2 regions of the Paraburkholderia bryophila genome follow, and region 1 is predicted to be linked to the other one. Evidence: predicted binding sites of a transcription regulator. Region 1 holds the regulator's gene; the other holds the start of a gene.

The links. The regulator LexA, encoded in region 1, represses DNA repair genes until DNA is damaged. The targets are predictions, from matches to a motif close to ACTGTATNNNNATACAGT.
Region 2: a site for LexA is predicted at 2,141-2,158, ahead of imuA (translesion DNA synthesis-associated protein ImuA). Genes of this name have one in related genera too.

What each region holds. Positions count from the first base shown of each region.
Region 1 is NZ_JACCAS010000001.1:934,817-938,230, reverse strand. Features, by position in the region: gene GGD40_RS04060 (DUF2939 domain-containing protein) at 1-622, opposite strand, end outside; gene GGD40_RS04055 (hypothetical protein) at 753-1,109, opposite strand; gene lexA (transcriptional repressor LexA) at 1,246-1,896, opposite strand; gene GGD40_RS04045 (sulfate ABC transporter substrate-binding protein) at 2,210-3,250, shown strand.
Region 2 is NZ_JACCAS010000001.1:1,539,983-1,543,396, forward strand. Features, by position in the region: gene GGD40_RS06880 (Y-family DNA polymerase) at 1-1,329, opposite strand, end outside; gene imuA (translesion DNA synthesis-associated protein ImuA) at 1,229-2,068, opposite strand; rRNA gene rrf (5S ribosomal RNA) at 2,701-2,814, opposite strand; rRNA gene GGD40_RS06895 (23S ribosomal RNA) at 2,961-3,414, opposite strand, start outside.

The DNA.
Region 1 (3,414 bases):
CTTCGCGCGCGAAGATCGCCGAGTAACGCGCGTCGCCCGCGCCATGCTGGTACGTGACGACGAATTCGTTGAGGCCACGGTAGCCCGCCGTGGTTTGCGGCGGTTGCGACGGTGTAGCGGCCGGGTTCGCGTTGTTGGCGGCCGCGTCGGGCTGGGTTGGCGCAGCGGACGGTGCCGGTGTCGGCGCAGGCGTCTCAGCCGCTGACGGATTATTCGCCGCGGGTGGCACCGGTGGCCGCTCGCCAGGGTTGCCGCGCGGCGGCATGCCGTTCAGCAACGCGGCGACGCCATCTGGCGTTGCATAGGCATCCACGAGCGGACCAAGCAGCGCCACGCCGATCATCGCGCCAATGGCGGCGAGCGGATTGCCGTTGCTGTGTGCGTCGAGCCGGCGCGTCAGCAAGCCGGTCACCTGCTGCTTCAGGCTCTCGCGCAACGCGGGGAAATCGACGTATTGGTTGACGGTTTGCGCGTCGCGCGCATCCGCTGCGCGTTTAAGGTTGTTCAGCGCGAGATACGGCGATGCGTACGCGAAACCTAGCGCGGCAATCACCACGATCACAATTAACGTAACGATCAGCGGCCGGGTGGCGCTGCTCTTCGTGCGGGTCGAAACAGCCATCGAGTGAGACTCTCTATCAGGTGTGATCTAACGTGGACCGCGGCCACGCCAAAACGATCCCTGACTGATTCCGGCAATGCGACAGGACAACCGCTTCAGAACAGAATCCAATCGCTCAGAACCGAACCGCTCAGCCTTCGAATACTGCGCCGTGCACATTCGCTTCTTCGGCGATGCAGCGATCGATCATGCGGCAGACAGCGTCGACCGTGCCGACCATGATGAGCCGCGACGGCCCGTGATAGACACGCACCGGCGCGCGACGGGCCGGTTCCGCCGTATTCAGTCCCGAGTTCAACGACACGCGCGCAAACGCCGGCAAGGAAGACGGAAGCGCCGCCTGTAAATTCGACGCCTCGTCGAGCGAATCGAATAGCGAGGGCGTGCTCGCCGTGGATGCCTCGATCAACGAGCAGGGCACCAGCTTGCGCAGATGACGCAGACGACCGAACTGGCGAAAAGGCAGCAAGCGGGCAAGGCGTTCCATGAGTCTCTCCAGGCGATGCAAAGATGATGCAGCGTGAGTACGACGTTGATGCGGCGTTAGTGCTGTGTCGGGGCGGCGTCGAGGTGGTGTCGTCCAAACAAACGAACCAACCAACGCCCCACCAAAGACAAACCGCTTAAAACTCACCCGGGCGAATCAGCCCGACGGCGATTCCTTCCAGCGCGAATTCCGCACTGCCGGTTTCAACGAAGATGTTTTCGTAATCGGGATTCTCGGCAATCAGTTCGATGCCGTTCGGCCGGCGCTTCAAGCGCTTGACCGTCACGTCGTCGCCCAGCCGCGCGATGATGATCTGGCCGTCTTTGGCCTCGCTCTTCTTCTGCACGGCGAGCAGGTCGCCGTCGAAGATGCCCGCGTCGCGCATGGACAGCCCGCGCACCTTCAGCAGGTAGTCGGGCTTGCTGGAGAACAGCGCCGGGTCGCACGCATAGTGCTGCGCGATATGTTCCTGCGCGAGGATCGGGCTACCCGCAGCCACCCGGCCGATCAGCGGCAGGGACAGTTGCATGATGCTCGAGTGCGGCAGCGTGAACTGGTAAGGCGAGTCATCCGGCCCGCTCAGCAGGCGAATGCCGCGCGATGCGCCGGCTGCGAGTTCGATCACACCCTTGCGAGCGAGCGCGCGCAGATGCTCTTCTGCGGAGTTCGCGGAGCTGAAGCCCAGTTCCGCGGCAATCTCCGCGCGGGTGGGCGGAAAACCGGTGCGTTCGATAGCCCGGCGGATCAGATCGAAAACCTGCTGCTGTCGTGCGGTGAGTTTGGTCATGGCCACTGTATGTATGAACAGGTGACTGTATTTTTATACAGTATTCGGCGCAATTCAAGCTTTACTTTAAGTTCGTCGCTTCGGGTGCCGCTACAGCGCCGCAAAAGGGCGTTCCAACGCCCACGTTCGTGCCGCAACGCCTTACCCAGCTGTCATTACCACTTTTGAGTATTAAAGAATGAAGAAACATTATTTTTAATGATGAAAGCTCTTCGATAGACTGGCCTCCGAGTTGGCGCTCATGTGCACGTGACCGCGACGTAGAACAACACCAGACGCTGTTTTAGCGGACCACAACGCGGAGAAAGTTGACATGAACGACCAAGGTACGGGGCTGGCAGGCAAGACCAGAAAAATCATCGCGGCGCTCGCATTGGGCGCGGCCGGGGCGCTCGGCGTGATGGCGCAGGCGCAGGCCGCCGACACGACGCTGCTGAACGTGTCCTACGATCCGACCCGCGAGCTGTATCAGGACATCAATCAGGCGTTCGGCAAGGAATGGAAGGCGAAGACCGGCGAGACGATCACCTTCAAGCAGTCGCACGGCGGCTCCGGCGCGCAGGCGCGCTCGGTGCTCGACGGTCTGCAGGCGGACGTGGTGACGCTGGCGCTGGCCTACGACATCGACGCGCTGGCCAACAAGGGCCTGCTCGACAAGGGTTGGCAAAAGCGCTTGCCGGACAACGCGTCGCCGTACACGTCGACGATCGTGTTTCTGGTGCGCAAGGGCAACCCGAAGCACATCAAGGATTGGGACGATCTGATCAAGCCGGGCGTGTCGATCGTGACGCCGAATCCGAAGACCTCGGGCGGCGCGCGCTGGAACTACCTCGCGGCGTGGGCGTATGCCGAACATCAGCCGGGCGGCAACGACCAGAAGGCCAAGGAATTCGTCGGCAAGCTCTATAAGAATGCCGGCGTGCTGGATTCGGGCGCGCGCGGCGCGACCACCAGCTTCGTGCAACGCGGTATCGGCGACGTGCTGATCGCGTGGGAAAACGAAGCGTTCCTGTCGCTGAAGGAGTTTGGCCCGGAGAAGTTTGAAATCGTCGTGCCGTCGGTCAGCATTCTGGCCGAGCCGCCGGTCGCCGTGGTGGACAAGGTCGTCGACCGGCACGGCACGCGCAAGGTGGCCGAAGCGTATCTGAACTTCCTGTACAGCGAAGAAGGCCAGGAGATCGCCGCGCGCAACTTCTATCGTCCGCGTTCGAACAAGGTGCCGGCGGAGCTGACGGCCAAGTTTCCAAAGCTGAAGCTGTACACGGTGGACGATTCGTTCGGCGGCTGGACCAACGCGCAGAAGACGCACTTTGCCGACGGCGGCGTGTTCGATTCGATCTACGCGCCGCAGTAAGGCCGGCTTGGCCGGTCAACCCCGACGCAGCAACGCGACGATGTGGCCGGCCAACGGCAACGCATGACCCCCGAGCGCGCCCCATGGGCGCGCTTTTGGCCGCCCAAGGCCCGGCGGCCGGAATTCGGTCCTCGCAACACCGGCATCAACCTGAACGAGTAACC
Region 2 (3,414 bases), 610 kb from region 1:
TTTTCCCCTCGCCTTCGCCGGCGAACGTTTCTTGCCTGAAAACCCCTGCGCCTCGTACGCCTCCACACGCATTGCCCGCTCCGGACGATGATCGTCCTGCATCGACATCTGCAGCACGTTCTCCGGCCCCAACCGCGCACTCAAGCGTTCGAGCAGGCGCGCAATCGACTCGCCATCTGATTCGGGCATCGGAAACAAGGTGTCCGATTGCCCCGCATAGTCCCCGATCTGATCCGCAACCAGTTTCAACTCGATAACCGGCGCCACCAGAACGGTCTGATTCAATTTCTCCCGCAACAACCAGATCAAATGCTCGGCATCACGCGACGGTATCGCCCAGGCGACTCGTAAACTCGATGTCTTCGGCGCATGACGAGACGCCAATTCATGCTCGAGTAGCAAGGTATAAGCGCTGAGCGCCGCATGATGCGCGCTCAGCCAGCCGGCCAGTTGCACAATCAGTCGACGTGCGGCAAACAGTAATGCATCGGCGTTCTCGACCCGCGACGGCAATTCCAGCTGCGCATGAAACGACGCCGGCGCACGAAACGATTCACGCGGATCGGCCCGCGTGCCATACGCCTGCGCCAGCAGATCCAGTATCCCGCTGCCGAAACGCCGCACGACGCCCGACCTCGGCAATTGACGCAGATCGGCCAGCGTACTGCAGCCGACATGCGCGAATGCATCGCGATGCGCCTGCGTGACTGGCAGCAGCGCTACGGATAAACCGTCGAGGACTCGCGCGAGCGACGTTTCCTTCATCACATGCCAACGATGCCCCTGCCTGCTGGCCCTCGCCTGCGCCAGCAGCCACGCGCCCCAGGCGGTCGGCGCGCAGGCGATACGCGCCGTGTAGCCGAATTCCGCCACCGTTGCGGACACTCGCGACAACAACGTGCGCAAACCGCCGAACAGCCTCAACCCGGAGCCCACTTCCAGCAGCAGCGTGTGCGCGTCGGTAAGCGAAACTTTCGGCGTGTAGGTCAGCAAAGCGAGCGCTATCGCTTCGAATGCCTGCGTTTCGCGGGGGATATCGGCGGCGAGCAACTTCAGACCCGGCGCCAACGCCAATGCATAGGATCGCGAATGACCCACTTGCACGCCAGCGCGCAAGGCGTCGAAATCCTGCAGCAGGATGTGCGCATGATCGGCCAGCGCATAGCAACGCCCCTCGATGACGTCTTCGCCACTTCGAGGTGCGCGGGTCTCGTCGCGTTCGCGTGGTTCACACTGATTCGGCTTGGCGGGCGAACCATCCGGGAACGGCGCGGGAGGCTTCACCGCTTCCAGTGACAAGAGCGGCAATGTGACTGCGATCCACAACATGTTTGATCTCTCGTCCTTGATGGACGTCGACTCGGTTTTGCGGCAACAACGCGCTCTGTAAAGGCAAAATGAGGCGCAGAGGCTCAGCTAGCGGCGGCCCGCGACGCTTGAAGATGTCGATCGACACACCGATCTCCTGCAGCCACTGCCGACGGTTGATCGTCTGTGCATTGGCCGGCAATAGCGGCGCGCAAATCATGCGTAACGGTGCTGGCGACGACTGCGCGGCCATCTCGACGGGCCGGATCAAAAATGCCAGCGACGACGATTCCTGAGCTGCCACCTGCAAGCGTCGAACCTTATCGGCGCGTGCATTCGGCAGCCAGACCAGGACCGCGCCGATGCCATCCTGCTTCAATGCCTGAGTGGCGACCCATAGCGCCTGGTCTTCGCTCGCGCGTACCCATAAGACTCGCTCGACATCGATCCCCCAGGCCCCGAGTGCCGCGGCACAAGGCTGATAAGGCGGCGCCACGAATAGCACGTGCCGTCCGGCCTGCCTGGTCAGTTGATGAAGCGCGTGGGACAACAGACGCACTTCCCCCACGCCACCCTGTTCGATCAATAACTCCGTCAAACCACCTGCAGACCAGCCTTGTCCTGGTAGCAATTGATCCAGCTCGGCATAGCCGCTGGAAATCACACGCGAGTCCGCTGCGGCAAGCTCATTGCCCTGCCATATCTGACGCGACAATTGCGATGACAAGGCTGTAGTCGCAAGCCGAATCGCTGCTGCCATAGACACGCTCTTTTTCAATAGGGAACGCTCCGCCCTGCCCAGCATCAAGCAGGCACGGGGGTGATACGTTTAACTGTATATTTATACAGTATTCCGAGATGGATGTTAAGGCTGCGGATGCGGCGCGAAGTGCGTAAGGAGGAAGGCGCTTTAAGGATGAAGTTTTGTTTGCGTTGACCAGCAGTTGCACCGTGCCCCGCTGTGGGCGATCACCGATGCGAGCGAACGGCTGGACCGCTTTACAGCAGGCATGAGGTATCAGACGCCAGCGCGAAAGCGGGCCTGAGCGGACTGGAGGGGAGAAGCTGGCCGGCAAACTCGCTGCGCGCGGGTGACGCAGCGTATCGGGAAGGTGCACGTGAGACGCGCAGACGCGAATGTCGGAATTGCCCCGGCCTGGAGTGAGCCAGCGATGTGAACGCGTAACGAACCGGCGGGGATTGAGACGCCGCTCGGAGCTTCTGGGGGCAACGTGACGGGTTGCCGAGCCGAGTAAGAGCGGTGTTGCGCAACGCGCAAGAATAGTTGGGCGATGACGGCGGTGGACGTTGGGTACCTTGTTGTGATTTTCCGTCGCCGTAAACGCAGAAACCCCACCTTTTGGGGTGGGGTTTCTGCGTTGCTGCTTGGGAGCCTGACGATTACCTACTTTCACACGGGCAATCCGCACTATCATCGGCGTGGAGTCGTTTCACGGTCCTGTTCGGGATGGGAAGGGGTGGTACCGACTCGCTATGGTCATCAGGCATGACTTGTTGCCGCACTGCCCTTTGGGCAATACAGCCAATCTGGAAGAAGTAGTTGAGAGGATGCCTCTCGGTATTACTTTGGGCTGTGCCTGTATTGCACAACACTGATCTCAACCGTGTGTCGTGAGAGACACACCTGTTATAGGATCAAGCCTTACGGGCAATTAGTATCAGTTAGCTTAACGCATTACTGCGCTTCCACACCTGACCTATCAACGTCCTGGTCTTGAACGACCCTTCAAGGGGCTCGAAGCCCCGGGGATATCTCATCTTAAGGCGAGTTTCCCGCTTAGATGCTTTCAGCGGTTATCTCTTCCGAACATAGCTACCCGGCGATGCCACTGGCGTGACAACCGGTACACCAGAGGTTCGTCCACTCCGGTCCTCTCGTACTAGGAGCAGCCCCCTTCAAATATCCAGCGCCCACGGCAGATAGGGACCAAACTGTCTCACGACGTTTTAAACCCAGCTCACGTACCTCTTTAAATGGCGAACAGCCATACCCTTGGGACCGGCTACAGCCCCAGGATGAGATGAGCCGACATCGAGGTGCCAAACACCGCCGTCGATATGAACTCTTGGGCGGTATCAGCCTGT